One region of the Streptomyces sp. NPDC031225 genome, then DNA from elsewhere that is predicted to be linked to it. Evidence: riboswitches for the same ligand, from Rfam matches in the RefSeq annotation. Region 1 holds a riboswitch; each other region holds the start of a gene.
What was found. A riboswitch is a leader RNA that binds a small molecule or an ion and turns the genes downstream of it on or off. The one in region 1 is predicted to bind cyclic di-AMP.
Positions count from the first base shown of each region.

Region 2: linked by a shared signal. The riboswitch ahead of ACZ48Z_RS11355 (M23 family metallopeptidase) and the one ahead of ACZ48Z_RS25125 (M23 family metallopeptidase) in region 1 are both predicted to bind cyclic di-AMP.
Region 3: linked by a shared signal. The riboswitch ahead of ACZ48Z_RS36460 (M23 family metallopeptidase) and the one ahead of ACZ48Z_RS25125 (M23 family metallopeptidase) in region 1 are both predicted to bind cyclic di-AMP.

Region 1 is NZ_JBVIHJ010000015.1:91,989-96,414, forward strand. Features, by position in the region: gene ACZ48Z_RS25120 (M16 family metallopeptidase) at 1-1,135, shown strand, start outside; cyclic di-AMP (ydaO/yuaA leader) riboswitch at 1,339-1,505, shown strand; gene ACZ48Z_RS25125 (M23 family metallopeptidase) at 1,519-2,271, shown strand; gene ACZ48Z_RS25130 (GntR family transcriptional regulator) at 2,460-3,155, shown strand; gene ACZ48Z_RS25135 (HPr family phosphocarrier protein) at 3,293-3,574, opposite strand; gene ACZ48Z_RS25140 (bifunctional acetate--CoA ligase family protein/GNAT family N-acetyltransferase) at 3,805-4,426, shown strand, end outside.
Region 2 is NZ_JBVIHJ010000005.1:372,294-376,719, forward strand. Features, by position in the region: gene ACZ48Z_RS11350 (exo-rhamnogalacturonan lyase family protein) at 1-1,223, opposite strand, end outside; gene ACZ48Z_RS11355 (M23 family metallopeptidase) at 1,426-2,358, opposite strand; cyclic di-AMP (ydaO/yuaA leader) riboswitch at 2,361-2,525, opposite strand; gene ACZ48Z_RS11360 (alpha-galactosidase) at 2,829-4,426, opposite strand, start outside.
Region 3 is NZ_JBVIHJ010000028.1:20,812-25,237, forward strand. Features, by position in the region: gene ACZ48Z_RS36450 (PrsW family intramembrane metalloprotease) at 1-122, shown strand, start outside; gene ACZ48Z_RS36455 (aldo/keto reductase) at 148-1,095, opposite strand; gene ACZ48Z_RS36460 (M23 family metallopeptidase) at 1,160-2,191, opposite strand; cyclic di-AMP (ydaO/yuaA leader) riboswitch at 2,203-2,359, opposite strand; tRNA gene ACZ48Z_RS36465 (tRNA-Met) at 2,697-2,770, opposite strand; gene ACZ48Z_RS36470 (alginate lyase family protein) at 2,825-4,048, opposite strand; gene ACZ48Z_RS36475 (hypothetical protein) at 4,156-4,407, shown strand; gene ACZ48Z_RS36480 (class II glutamine amidotransferase) at 4,421-4,426, shown strand, end outside.

The DNA of each region.
Region 1 (4,426 bases):
CGAGGAGTTCGCCGCCGAACTGGAGCGCTGCGGCGCCACCCTCGACGCGCACGCCGACCACCCGGGCGTCCGGCTGAGTCTCGAAGTGCCGGCCTCCCGCCTCGCCAAGGCGCTCGGTCTGCTGGCCGACGCCCTCAGGGCGCCCGCCTTCGCGGACAGCGAGATCGAGCGGCTCGTCAACAACCGCCTGGACGAGATCCCGCACGAGCTCGCCAACCCGTCCCGCCGTGCCGCCAAGGAGCTCTCCCGGGAGCTGTTCCCGGCGGACTCGCGCATGTCCCGCCCGCGTCAGGGCACCGAGGAGACGGTCGAGAGCATCGACTCCGCGGCGGTGCGCGGCTTCTACGAGAAGCATGTGCGGCCTGCCACCGCGACCGCCGTGGTCGTCGGCGACCTCACCGGCATCGACCTGGACGAGCTGCTCGGCGACACCCTCGGCTCCTGGACAGGCTCCACGGCCGAGCCGCGGCCCGTGCCGCCGGTGACCGCCGACGACACCGGCCGGGTCGTCATCGTGGACCGCCCCGGCGCCGTCCAGACGCAGCTGCTGATCGGCCGTATCGGCGCCGACCGGCACGCGCGCGTGTGGCCCGCGCAGGTGCTCGGCACGTACTGCCTCGGCGGCACCCTCACCTCCCGGCTGGACCGTGTCCTGCGCGAGGAGAAGGGCTACACCTACGGCGTGCGGTCGTTCGGGCAGGTCCTCAGGTCCGCCCCGGACGGCTCGGGCGCCGCGATGCTCGCCATCAGCGGCTCGGTCGACACCCCGAACACCGGTCCCGCTCTGGAGGACCTGTGGAAGGTGTTGCGCACCCTCGCCGAGGGCGGTCTCACCGATGCCGAGCGCGATGTCGCCGTACAGAACCTCGTCGGCGTGGCACCGCTCAAGTTCGAGACGGCGGCGGCCGTGGCGGGCACCCTGGCCGATCAGGTCGAGCAGCACCTGCCGGACGACTTCCAGGCGACCCTGTACCGGCAGCTCGCCGCGACCGGCACCGTCGAGGCCACCGCGGCCGTGGTGAACGCCTTCCCGGTGGACCGTCTGGTGACGATCCTGGTCGGCGACGCCGCCGCCATCAAGGAGCCCGTCGAGGCCCTCGGCATCGGCGAGGTCAAGGTCGTGTCCGCCGAGTAGAGGGGCCGGCAGAGCAGGCGCCACAAAGGGGCCCTGGTGACGGAAGTGTCACCAGGGCCCTTAGATGTCCGAATTGGGCAGGAGGTTGCCTGTCTGCTGTGTGGGATGCGCTACAAAAACCGTGATCGGTTTGGGGATTGAAAGTCGGCCCGCTTAGCGTCATCCCGGCTGTTCGTCAGGCAGTGCGCCGCGTCCGTGGCACCGGACAGTCATCGCCGAGTCCCCGCATGGCGCGAGCCAGGGGAGCCGGGGACCCACATGCGTTGTCCCTGGGGTGAATCGGACGCCCGCGCGAACAGCGAGGGGGTCCGTAGGAGACCTTCCTGCTCCGAACCCGTCAGCTAACCCGGTAGGCGAGAAGGAAGGAAAGGACCAGCCACTACATGGCGTTCACCTGCGCCGCCGGGAAGCACCGTCGTCCCAGCCGGATGAAGCGCACCACCGCCCGTGCGGCGGGCGTCGCGGCCCTCGCCACCACCGGCGTCATCGGCACCATCGCCACTCCGGCGCTCGCCGCCGGGAACTCCGTCGAACAGACCGGGCTCATGCCCGTCGTCAGTGTCGGCGACTCCCTCGCCGATCAGCTCGACGCCCAGGCCGCCGCCCAGCAGCGGGCCGCCGAGCAGAAGAAGGCGGAGGCCGAGGCCAAGAGGAAGGCCGAGGCGCGGGCCAAGGAGGCACGCGAGGCCAAGGAGCGCGCCGCCCGCGCGGCCGAGCGCGAGCGCCTCAACAGGTTCGTCACCCCGATCTCCGGCTCCTACGTCTCCACCGGCTACAAGACCGGCGGCTCCCTGTGGTCCTCCGGCAGCCACACCGGTGTCGACTTCCACGCCGCGAGCGGCACCTCCGTCCACGCGGTCGGCCGCGGCACGGTCGTGGAGGCAGGCTGGGGCGGGTCGTACGGCAACGAGATCGTGATCAGGATGGCCGACGGCACGTACACCCAGTACGGCCACCTGTCGTCCATCGGCGTCTCGGTCGGCCAGTCGGTCACCCCCGGCCAGCAGATCGGCCTGTCCGGCGCGACCGGGAACGTCACCGGGCCGCACCTGCACTTCGAGGCCCGCACCAGCGCCGAGTACGGCTCGGACATCGACCCCGTCGGCTATCTGCGCTCGCACGGCGTGAGTGTCTGACGACGTACCGCGAGATCTTCTTCGGCCCCGGCTCCTCCGAGCCGGGGTTTCCGCGTTTAGAGTGCCCTGCTGTCCAAAAAATATCCCTGGATTCCGGTCCGCCGTCGGAAATTCGCGCTCATTGCAATAGAGTCACTGAACACACGTCAATCGGCGACGTTTCACGGGGATTAAGACGGAGGTCGGACATGCGTATTCCGGCGCACTCGGTATGCACGGCTATCCGCGACGACATCGTCGCCGGTGTCTACGAGCGCGGCAGCCGGCTCACCGAGGAACTGCTCGCCCGCCGCTACGGCGTCTCCCGCGTCCCCGTCCGCGAGGCCCTGCGCACGCTGGAGGCCGAGGGCTTCGTGGTGACGCGCCGCCACGCGGGCGCGTGCGTGGCCGAACCGACCGACCAGGAGGGCGCCGACCTCTTGGAGATGTGCATGCTGCTGGAGCCGCTCAGCGCCTCCAGGGCCGCCCAGCGGCGCACCGAGGCCCATCTGAAGGTGCTGCGCGGCCTGGTCCGGCTGGGCCAGGAGCGGGCCAGGCGGGGCAACAGTGAGGATCTGCGCTCCCTGGGGGGCTGGTTCCACGAGACGCTCGCCCAGGCCGCCGGAAGCCCTGCCATGACCTCGATGCTGACCCAGCTGCGGCACAAGATCGCCTGGATGTACGTGGTGGACGCGCCCGCCAACCCGGTGGAGTCCTGGGCGGAGCACGGCGCGATCGTGGACGCGGTGGCGCGCGGGGACGGTGAGCGGGCGCGGGCGATCACCGCCCTGCACGCCGAGCGTTCGGGCGCGGTGCACCGTCTGCGGTTCGGCTCCGGCGCCGATCGCCCGGACCGTGTGAGGACCTCGCAACATCCTGTAAACGTGACGGGTCTGCGGCATTAACACGGGCGCCGTATACAAAGAGTGGGTAATTCGCGGGGGGCTATTTCCGCTGCCCGTAAAAGGGAAATGCGAAGGGCCCGCCCGATAATTCGGACGAGCCCTTCGGCGGTGTTTTACGACGCTGTGCCCGAAAGGGCTCAGACGGTCTCGGGAAGCTCCTCGAGCCCCTCGGCGACCAGTTTCGCGAGCCTGTCGAGGGCCGCGTCCGCACCCTCGGCGTCGGAGGCGAGGACGATCTCCTCGCCACCCTGGGCGCCCAGCCCGAGCACGGCCAGCATGGACGCCGCGTTGACGGGGTTGCCGTCGGTCTTGGCGATCGTCACCGGGATACCTGCGGCCGTGGTGGCCCGGACGAAGATGGAAGCGGGGCGGGCGTGGAGACCCTCGGCCCAGCCGACGTTGACGCGGCGCTCAGCCATGTGATGCTGCCCTTCGGTGTTCAGGGTTGTCTAGACCAGTTTCCCACACGTGAAGCGTCTCCGGAGGGGGCTCGTTCGCCCCCTGCGGGGTGAGCGGTCGGACCGCGGCCTCGGCCCGACTTCCGTCCCGGCGATGACAGGCGAGTCCTCGCGGGTTCCCGCGCGTTCTCGCTTCGTTCTCCACAGACTGCCTCGCGCTGTTGTCATACGCGAGCCGTACTCTGGGGCCCATGCAGAGCGCGTCGGACCGGCACGAGTACCCCGCCCACTGGGAGGCCGACGTGGTGCTGCGCGACGGCGGTACCGCGCGCATCAGGCCCATCACCGTCGACGACGCCGATCGCCTGGTCAGCTTCTACGAGCAGGTCTCGGACGAGTCGAAGTACTACCGCTTCTTCGCGCCCTACCCTCGCCTGTCCGCCAAGGACGTCCACCGCTTCACGCACCACGACTTTGTGGACCGGGTGGGTCTCGCCGCCACGGTCGGCGGCGAGTTCATCGCCACCGTACGCTACGACCGCATCGGCGCCGACGGGATGCCCGCCTCCGTCCCCGCCGACGAGGCCGAGGTCGCCTTCCTCGTCCAGGACGCCCACCAGGGGCGCGGTGTGGCCTCCGCCCTCCTCGAACACATCGGTGCCGTCGCCCGCGAGCGCGACATCCGACGCTTCGCCGCCGAGGTGCTGCCCGCCAACGCCAAGATGATCAAGGTGTTCACGGACGCCGGGTACACCCAGAAGCGCAGCTTCGAAGACGGCGTCGTACGCCTGGAGTTCGACCTGGAGCCCACCGACCGCTCGCTCGCCGTGCAGTACGCGCGCGAACAGCGTGCCGAGGCGCGGTCCGTGCAGC
Region 2 (4,426 bases), on a different contig from region 1:
GCGTCGGAGGCCGCACCGCGGACGTCCAGCTGGGTGGGGTGGCGCTGCCAGAAGTCCCTGAGGCCGAAGGAGAGTCCGCCGCTCGCGCCGCCGACGTATCCGAAGCCGCCCGCGCGCTGTCCGGCCGCGGCCGTGATCCAGCCGTACCCGGCCTTCGTCCGCTTGCGCACGTGGTAGCCGTCGGCGGTCGGCTGGGTCAGCGTGTAGTCGCCCCACCGCGGGATGTACGCCAGCCGGCTCGCCACCCGGGTGTCCCAGGTGGCGGTGTCCGGCAGTCTCTCGCCCGCGATCTGCGCGGCCCGCACCGCGGCGCCCGGGTCGCGGCGCAGCCCGGTGACGCCCTGGACGGCCTCGCTGAACAGTCCGCCGCCCGAGTCGGCGAACCGCACATGGCGGTCGTACGGCTGGTCGCTCAGCGGCACGGTGAAGCGGACACCGAGCCCGCGCAGGAAGTCCCCCTGGTCGGACCCGGGCCGCTGCTCGCCGTCCCAGACGAAGGTGTGCACCAGGCGGAAGGATTCCGCGCCGGCGGAGAACGCGAACCGCAGCACGAAGGGCAGCCAGGCCCGGCCGCCGTGCCGGTGCCGGCCCTCGACCCGGATCACGGCACGGACGGGCCCCTCCTGCTCGACTGCGATCTTCTCGATCCGGCCCGCGAAACCGTCGAGGTCCGTGCCCTCACGCACGGACTTCTGCCGCAGGGCGACCAGCCGCCCGTCCCTGGCGATCTCGGTCGTACCGCGCCTGATGCTGCGCACGACGGTGTCGGAGCCCTTGGTCTCGAAGACGGCGGTGATCACGCCGGTCGACACCTCGATACGGCCGCCTCTCCGGCCCACCTCGACGCGGTGCCCGGGGGCGGCCGGGCTGCCCGCGCTCAGTACGTAACGGTCGGCCTTCGGCGCGTCGGGCGCTATCGCGTGCGCGGTCCACTTCACCGAACCGTCTGGCCAGTAGCCGGTGACCCAGCTCTGGACCGGGACCTCGTCGCCGCCGGAGGTCGCGAGCCGGAACGGCTGCTCCGGGCGGTGGGTGCCACGCGCCCAGGGCACGCCCCAGGTGGCACCGGCGTGGACGTCGGGGGCCGAACCCTCCAGCCAGTGGAGTTCGGTGGCGTCGCCGTCCGCCGCTGTGGCGGCGTGGGACACGGCCCAGGAGAACTGGGTGAGGGCTGCCGCAGCTGCGGCGCCCTTGAACACGGTGCGTCGGTCGACGCCGGACACTGTGACCTCCGAAGGCCTTAGAAAGCGCTTGCACAGCTACGGAGTTCACTCTGTCCCCACCCTCCCTCACCTGTCGACGCTCCGAGCACGTCTGCCACACGACCGCAATGAAGTGATCATGAACGCGCAAGGACACTCAGCAGGGAACACCGAAGGCCGGACCCGGGGATCGGGGTCCGGCCTTCGGTGGCACAGGGGGGCGTCAGCCGACGGCGACGCCCTTCGAGCGGAGGTAGGAGACCGGGTCCACGTCCGAGCCGTAGTCCGGCGTGGTGCGGATCTCGAAGTGCAGGTGCGGGCCGGTGACGTTGCCGGTCGCGCCGGAGAGGCCGATCTGCTGACCCTCGGTCACGGTCTGGCCGGCCGAGACGGAGAGCTGGGACAGGTGGGCGTACTGGGCGTAGTAACCGTCGTTCAGCTTGATGACGACCTGGTTGCCGTAGGCGCCGCCCCAGCCGGCGGAGACGACCGTGCCCGCGGCCACGGCCTTCAGCGAGGTTCCGGTCGGGACGACGAAGTCGACGCCGGTGTGGTAACCGCTGGACCACATGGCGCCCGCCACGCGGTAACCGGTACCGATGGTGGCACCCGTCACCGGCAGGGTGTAGCCGCTGGAGCCGGTGGTGTCGGAGCTCTGGGTGGCGGCCGTCGCGTTCGACGACTTCGACGCGGACTTCTCGGCCTTCGAGGAGGCCGAGGAAGAGGAGGCGGAGGAGCCGGTCTTCGCCGTGCTCGTCACGCTCCTCTTGCCGATCGAGAGCTTGAGACCGGGGTGGATGAGCGAGGGGTCGTCGCCGACCGCCTGGCGGTTGTCGGCGTATAGCTTCTTCCAGCCGCCGGTGACGTTCTGCTCGTCGGCGATCTTCGAGAGATAGTCACCGGTCCGCACCGAATAGGTGCGCACGGTCGCGGCCTTCTTCTTCGCGGCCGCCTTTTCGGCGGTCTTCTCAACGGCCTTCTGCGTCACCGGAAGCGACTGAACGGCCTTTTCCGACACCGACTGCGAGGTGGCGGCGTGGGCACCGGTGGCCCCCATGAGCGGGAGGGCGAGTGCGGCACCCCCGGTTCCGGCGACGGCTATCGAGCGGGTGAAGCGCTGGGGCTTCGGACGGCGGTGCTTACCCTTCGCGGGCATGGTGAATTCCTCTCCGGCGCCTGCGAGGTGAGCTGTCGGGTGCGGACTGGAGATGTCCGGCCGCGCCGAGGCGCGACTTGACCCCAAGCCTGTTCCGGAGACCGGAACAGGCGGTACTGCCTGTGGGTCCCCCGCTCCTGCCGTGTACGGGTGAGTGTGTGCGGAATCCGTTCGGCGGCAGGATTAGGCGTCCGACCGGATCGGAGGTGAACGTAAGCGAGCAGGACGCAAAGGGACAAGTGAGTGGTTCCCTGTGAATGCGTTTCTGTTGATCGCTTACGGGAATAAGCAGTCACCCTGCGTGAATCGGAAGCCCGATACCCGGCCCGAATCCCCTTGAAAACCATAAGAATTACGTGAACATGACGAGCGACACACCGTCACGGATATGACGCTCCTCACGTCATGAATTCACAGGAACTCACACCCCGGAAGGAGTTGGAAGGAATCCATCAATTCGGACAGAAGCCCTAGATGCGGCGGAGTCGGATAACCGTCGCATCGAGGTCACCACGCAAACCGGTGGAAAGTCCGTGATGCAGCAATACGGCCCCTCGGTGCACTTCGCCCGTTTCAGGGCATTCATACGATGCCGCCGGGTCGAGTCCGCGCAGCCGCAACGCCGGTACGGGCTCGCCGTACTGCTGCGCCTGGAGCCAGGCGAGGACGACGGCCTCGTCCCCGAGGACGTACTGCACGGCACTCGCTCCGCCCCGCGGAGGCCGCAGCCGGTAGAGGTCGCCGCGCTGCACCACGGGCCGGATCTCCTTGTAGAGATCCACCCACCGCCGGGCCTCGGCGAGCTCCTCCTCGGTCCACTCCTCAAGGTCTCCGCCGACGCCGAGCACCCCGGCCATCGCGCTCACGAACCGGAACCGAAGAGAGCTCACCCGGCCGTTGAGCTGGGTGTTGGGGCTGTCCGTGACCCAGGCGGCCATCACCCGCGCGGGGTGGATCTGACTGAACCCGTGCTGGATGACGAGCCGGTCGAGCGGGTCGGTGTTGTCGGAGGTCCACACCTGGTCGGTGCGGCTCAGCACCCCGAGGTCGATCCGGCCGCCGCCACCCGAGCAGGACTCGAAGGCAACCCCGGGGTGAGCCTCCCGCAGCCGGTCCAACAGTGCGTAGAAGCCGCGCACATGGTCGACCCACAGACGCTGCGGGTACGGGTCGCCCGGCCAGCCCGCGTCGGTGAAGCAGCGGTTGAAGTCCCACTTCACATAGTCGACCGGGGCCGAGGAGAGCAGTGTGTCCAGCTGCTCCCACAGGTACTCCTGGACGTCCTCACGCGCGAGGTTCAGTACGAGCTGATTACGGAACTCCGTCTGCTTTCGCCCCGTCTGGTACTGCACCCAGTCCGGATGGGCGCGGTACAGCTCGCTGTCCGGGTTGACCATCTCCGGCTCGACCCAGATGCCGAACTGCATGCCGAGCGCCCGCACGTAGTCGCCGAGCGGCTTGAGGCCGGCGGGGAAGCGGTCGGGGTTGGGCGCCCAGTCGCCGAGCCCGGCCCGGTCACTGGTGCGGGCGCCGAACCAGCCGTCGTCGACCACGAACAGCTCGACGCCGATCGCCGCGGCCCGCCTGGCGAGGGTGCCCTGCTGCTCCTCGGAGATGTCGAAGTTCGTGGCCTCCCACGAGTTGAACAGGACCGGCCGGTCCTGGTCCGCGTCCGGGATGACGTACGCCCGCTGGTAGGCGTGCCAGGCCCGGCTCGCGCCGCCGAAGCCGCCGTCGCTCCAGAGGCCGGCGAAGACGGGGGTGGTGAAGGACTCCCCGGCCGCCAGGCTCAGCAGTCCCGAGTCGTCGTAGCCGGCGCCGCCGGTGATCTGCACGCGCGTGTCGGCGAGTTGGGCCACCGCGATACGCCAGGACCCGGACCAGCCGAGGGCACAGCCGTAGACCTCTCCGCGTTCCTCGGTCGCGTCGGTGTCGAGGGCGACCCACGGCAGGTGCTGGTGCCCGGTGTGGCCGCGGCGGCTGCCGATGACCTTCTCGCCGTAGGTGAGGGGGGTCTGGGTGAGCTGGGACTCGGCGGCCCAGCGGCCGTGCAGCTGGGAGAGCCGCC
Region 3 (4,426 bases), on a different contig from region 1:
CGGTGTACGGGGTGTACGGGTATCCGGCGCAGCCGGCCCAGACCGTCCAGCCGTTCCGGATGGCCCCGCCGGTCCACTATCCGGCGGCGCCGTATCCCGCGTACAACCCGTACCGGACGTAGGGCCGCGCGGCCCCTCCGTGGCAGGTCAGGCCGACGCCTGCGTCAAGCGCGTCAGCTCCGCCTCGGTCAGCACCAGGTCCGCCACCCCGACCAGCGCCGGCAGCTGCTCCACCGTGCGGGCGGACGCGATCGGCGCCGCGACCGTCGGCTGGGAGGCGAGCCAGGCGAGGGCGACCGTGGCGACCGGGGCCCCGTGGGACTCGGCGATCTCGTCGAGCGCCGCGAGGACCTTCTGGCCGCGCTCGGTGTCGAGGTGCTTGCCGGCGCCGGCCCTGGCACGGGCGCTGTCGACCGTGGCACCGGGACGGTACTTGCCGGTGAGGAAGCCGGAGGCGAGCGCGAAGTACGGGACGGCGGAGAGGCCCTCCTGCTCGGCGACGGCCTGGAGTTCACCCTCGTAGGTGTCGCGCGAGACCAGGTTGTAGTGGGGCTGGACGGCCACGTACCGGGCCAGGCCCTCGCGGTCGGAGAAGGCGAGGGACTCCGAGAGCCGCTCGGCGGAGATGTTGGAGGCCCCGATGGCCCGCACCTTGCCCGCCGTCACCAGTTCGTCCAGCGCGCCGATGATCTCCTCGACGGGGATCTCCGGCTTGTCGAAGTGGGTGTAGTACAGGTCGATGTGGTCGGTGCCCAGGCGCTGCAGCGAAGCCTCGGCCGCAGCCTTGATGTTCGTCGCGGACAGGCCGGGGAACTCGGGGTGCTGGCTGACCTTCGTGGCGATGAGGACGTCGTCGCGGTTGCCGCGGGCCGCGATCCACCTGCCGATGATGGTCTCGGACTCACCGCCGGAGTTGCCGTCGACCCACGCCGAGTAGGCGTCCGCGGTGTCGAGGAAGTTGCCGCCCGCGGCGGTGTACGCGTCGAGGACGGCGAAGGACGCGGCCTCGTCGGCGGTCCAGCCGAACACGTTGCCGCCGAGGGAGAGCGGGAAGACCTCGAGGTCGGAGGAGCCGAGCTTGCGAAGAGAAGTCATGTCCCTCATCAACGCAAGCACCGGACCCTGTTCTTCCGCTACGGCCGCAAAATCGCCGTAAACCTCAGGGGTTGAGCCCCTTGCTCCGCAGCCACGACATCGGGTCGATCCCGGTGGCCGCACCGCCGGGGTGGACCTCCAGGTGCAGGTGCGCGCCGGTCACGTTGCCGGTGGCGCCCACGCGGCCGATGACGTCACCGGTGCCGACCTTCTGGCCGACGCTGACGCTGATCGAGGACTGGTGGCAGAACCAGAGCTCGGTGCCGTCGTCGAGGGTGAGGATCGTGCGGTAGCCGTAGGAGCCGGCCCAGCCGGCCTCCGTGACGGTGCCGCTGTGGATCGCCTTGATCAGCGTGCCCGTGGGCGCGGCGAAGTCGAGGCCCGTGTGGTAACCGGAGGACCACAGGGAACCGGCCTGACCGAAGGTCCCGGTAATGGTGTACGAGGAGGTCGGCAGCGTGAACTGCTTGGCGAGCTCGGCCAGACGCGCGGTCTCGGCCTTCTTCGCGGCCTCTTCCTCCGCCTTCTTCTTGGCGGCGGTGGCCTTCGCCTGGGCCTCCTTCTCCGCCTTGGCGGCGACCGCGTCCGCTTCCTTCTGGGCGGCGTCCGCGACGGCCTTGGCGGCCTTGACGTCGATCTGGTCCTGCTGCGTCTCGGCCTGGGCCAGGATGCGCGAGCGCAGCACCTCACCGGCGTCCGAGGTCGAGGTGCCCTTGGTGGTCGCCACGGAGGCGGTGACGACACTGCTGAAGGCGCTCGTGTCGTCCGCGGAGGAGCCGGAGCCGTCCGAGATGAGCGAGCCCACGGAGGGCAGGTCGGGCATGGAGATGGAGACCGGCGGCTTGCCGGTGTTGGCGCTGGCCATTCCGCCGGCGCTGACGGCGGCTATGACGCCGACGCCCAGAACCGTGGAGCTGCGGGCGAACCCGCCGCCGCGCTGCTTGGCGACGCGATGCCGGCCGCGTACCGGAGCGAGGGACTCCGCGGTCGGGTTCCACTCACCGAGCAGCGCCTCGTCGTCGGCACGGTAGCCGCCGTATACGAGGGTGTCGCTCGGGACGTAAGGCGCCTCGGGGGCAGGCGGGTTGGACGCCACGTGGGCGTGCTCCTTTCCTTCCTTCTCGCCTACCGGGTTAGCTGACGGGTTCGGAGCAGGAAGGTCTCCTACGCGCGTAAACCGCCGTGCTGCCACGGCGAAATACGAGCGATTCACCCCAAGTTGGTGGTTCCCCGGTTTCCTAGCGGAATTCGGCGCGTGAGCACGGAGCCGTCTCTTGTGACGGCTGGGACGACCGCGCTGCGTTATCGAACGTTAATAGACCCGGGGGCCCGATTCCAAGCCGTTCCCCTTGATCATTAACGAAATCCCGCAGGACTTACGGCCCATGACCGGCGAAAAACGGGCGAGTTGACCTCGCCTCAGACAACTCACAGGTAGTGACGGCATGTCAGTTCGGCGCGGAGGGCGCTCGACTGCTCACAACGAGTTACACCACGTCAGTCGCACGGGCCGCTGCACAGGCACTCGGCGAGACGGGGTGGGCCGGGAAAACACTCAGGGCCGGATTCCAGTGAACTGGAATCCGGCCCTGAGTCTTCAGTAGCGGGGACAGGATTTGAACCTGCGACCTCTGGGTTATGAGCCCAGCGAGCTACCGAGCTGCTCCACCCCGCGCCGTTGTGTTCACTACTGTACGCCATCCGCGGGGTGCTTCGCGCCAGAGGTGTCTCAGCGGCCGGGGTTCCCGGCGTGGGTGAGGGTCTCCCAGGAGACGAAGAGAGCGTCGGTGCCGGCGGGCCGGGTCTTCACCGCGAGCCTGTGCGCGGCCGGGACGGGGACGCCGAGCCGGTTCTCCAGGTGGTTGAGGGCGACCTCCAGGTCCGGGCCCATGGTCCGGTCCACCTTCCCGCCGCACAGCCAGGCGGGCGCGGCCTCGCCGGCCTGGTAGCGGGCGTGGAGGGCGAGCGCGGCCCTGAGCCGGTCCTCGACCTCGCCGTACAGGTCGACGCCCTGGTGCCAGGCGGTCTCGGCGACGTGCGCGGTGGCGGCGAGGGAGTACCCGACGTGCTTGAAGTTGCGGCAGGTCTCCTGCGAGATCCCGTCCTTGAAGGTCGTCTGCTTGAACCAGTAAGCGGTCAGCTTCTGCGGGGTGTTGACGGTGGAACCCCGCGGGGTGAGCGGGACCTTGCCGTCCTTCTCCAGATAGAAGTACGCCGGTACGCGCTCGCGGAACCGCTCCAGGGCGTGGTCGAAGGCCTTGTGGTCGTTCAGGAAGACGGCCATGCCGATGGCGGCGTCGGTCATCACCAGGTCCCAGTTGCCGTTGTAGTCGGGGACCTTCTGGGTGACGGTCGGCAGGTAGGCGGTCCGCAGCATGTGCTCGAACCGCCGGACGCGGTCGGCGGGCCACCCCGCCCTGTCGGCGTACCGGATGATCTCGGCGGCCCGGGCCCAGGTGGAGCCGGCCCAGCCGGTCTGCAGCCCGGAGTCCTCCTCCGTGTGCCGCCTCATCGTCGCCGACCAGGCGTCCATGATCTCCCTGGCCTTCACGGCGTGCTGCTGCTTGCCGGTGACGCTGAACAGCAGGGCCTGCGTGTAGGCGGCGATGGCGTCCTGCCGCTCCTCCACGCACCCGTGCGCGGGCCGGTCGGCGTGGTCACCGCCGGGGCAGTCCACACTCGCGTACGGCTCGGGCCGGTACTTGTACGACCCGTACTTGCTGTCCCGCATGGCCAGATACGCCGACAGCCACGGCTGCTTCCCCGCCGTGACCCTCTCCCGTACGGCGTCCAGCTGCGCCTCGCTGACGAGCACACCGGGGTGGGTGAAGCCCGCGTCCGGGGGCAGGGCGCGGGCCATCGTGCGGGTGTGGGTGCCGGCGGTGCCGCAGGAGACGAGCAGGGCGGCGAGCAGGGGCGCGAGCAGCAGGGCGGGGGCGCGTCGTGGGGCCATGGGGCCAGGGTCGGACGCCGGGGGGTGCGACGCAGGTCCGGTTGGGCCGAACGGCCGGGTGGACCGGGCGTACCGTGGCGCCCCTCACGGGAAACGAGGAGGAGCCCATGACCGCAGCCGAGGAGCACCCGACGGAGATCGGCAAGCGGGACATCCCGCTCTCCGGCGGCCGGACGCTCCGGGTGACCGAGTTCGCCAACGGCAGCGTCCGGCTCGCCGTGCACGCCGGGTCCCCCTATGTGGTGACGGTCCTGGAGCAGATCGACGACGGGGTCATGCTGAAGCTCTCTCCGGGGCGCGAGGGCTCGAACGCCCACCGGAACTGGGTCCGCGACCACGGTGGGGACAGCCCGTCTTAGTACCGTCGCGCCCATGTGC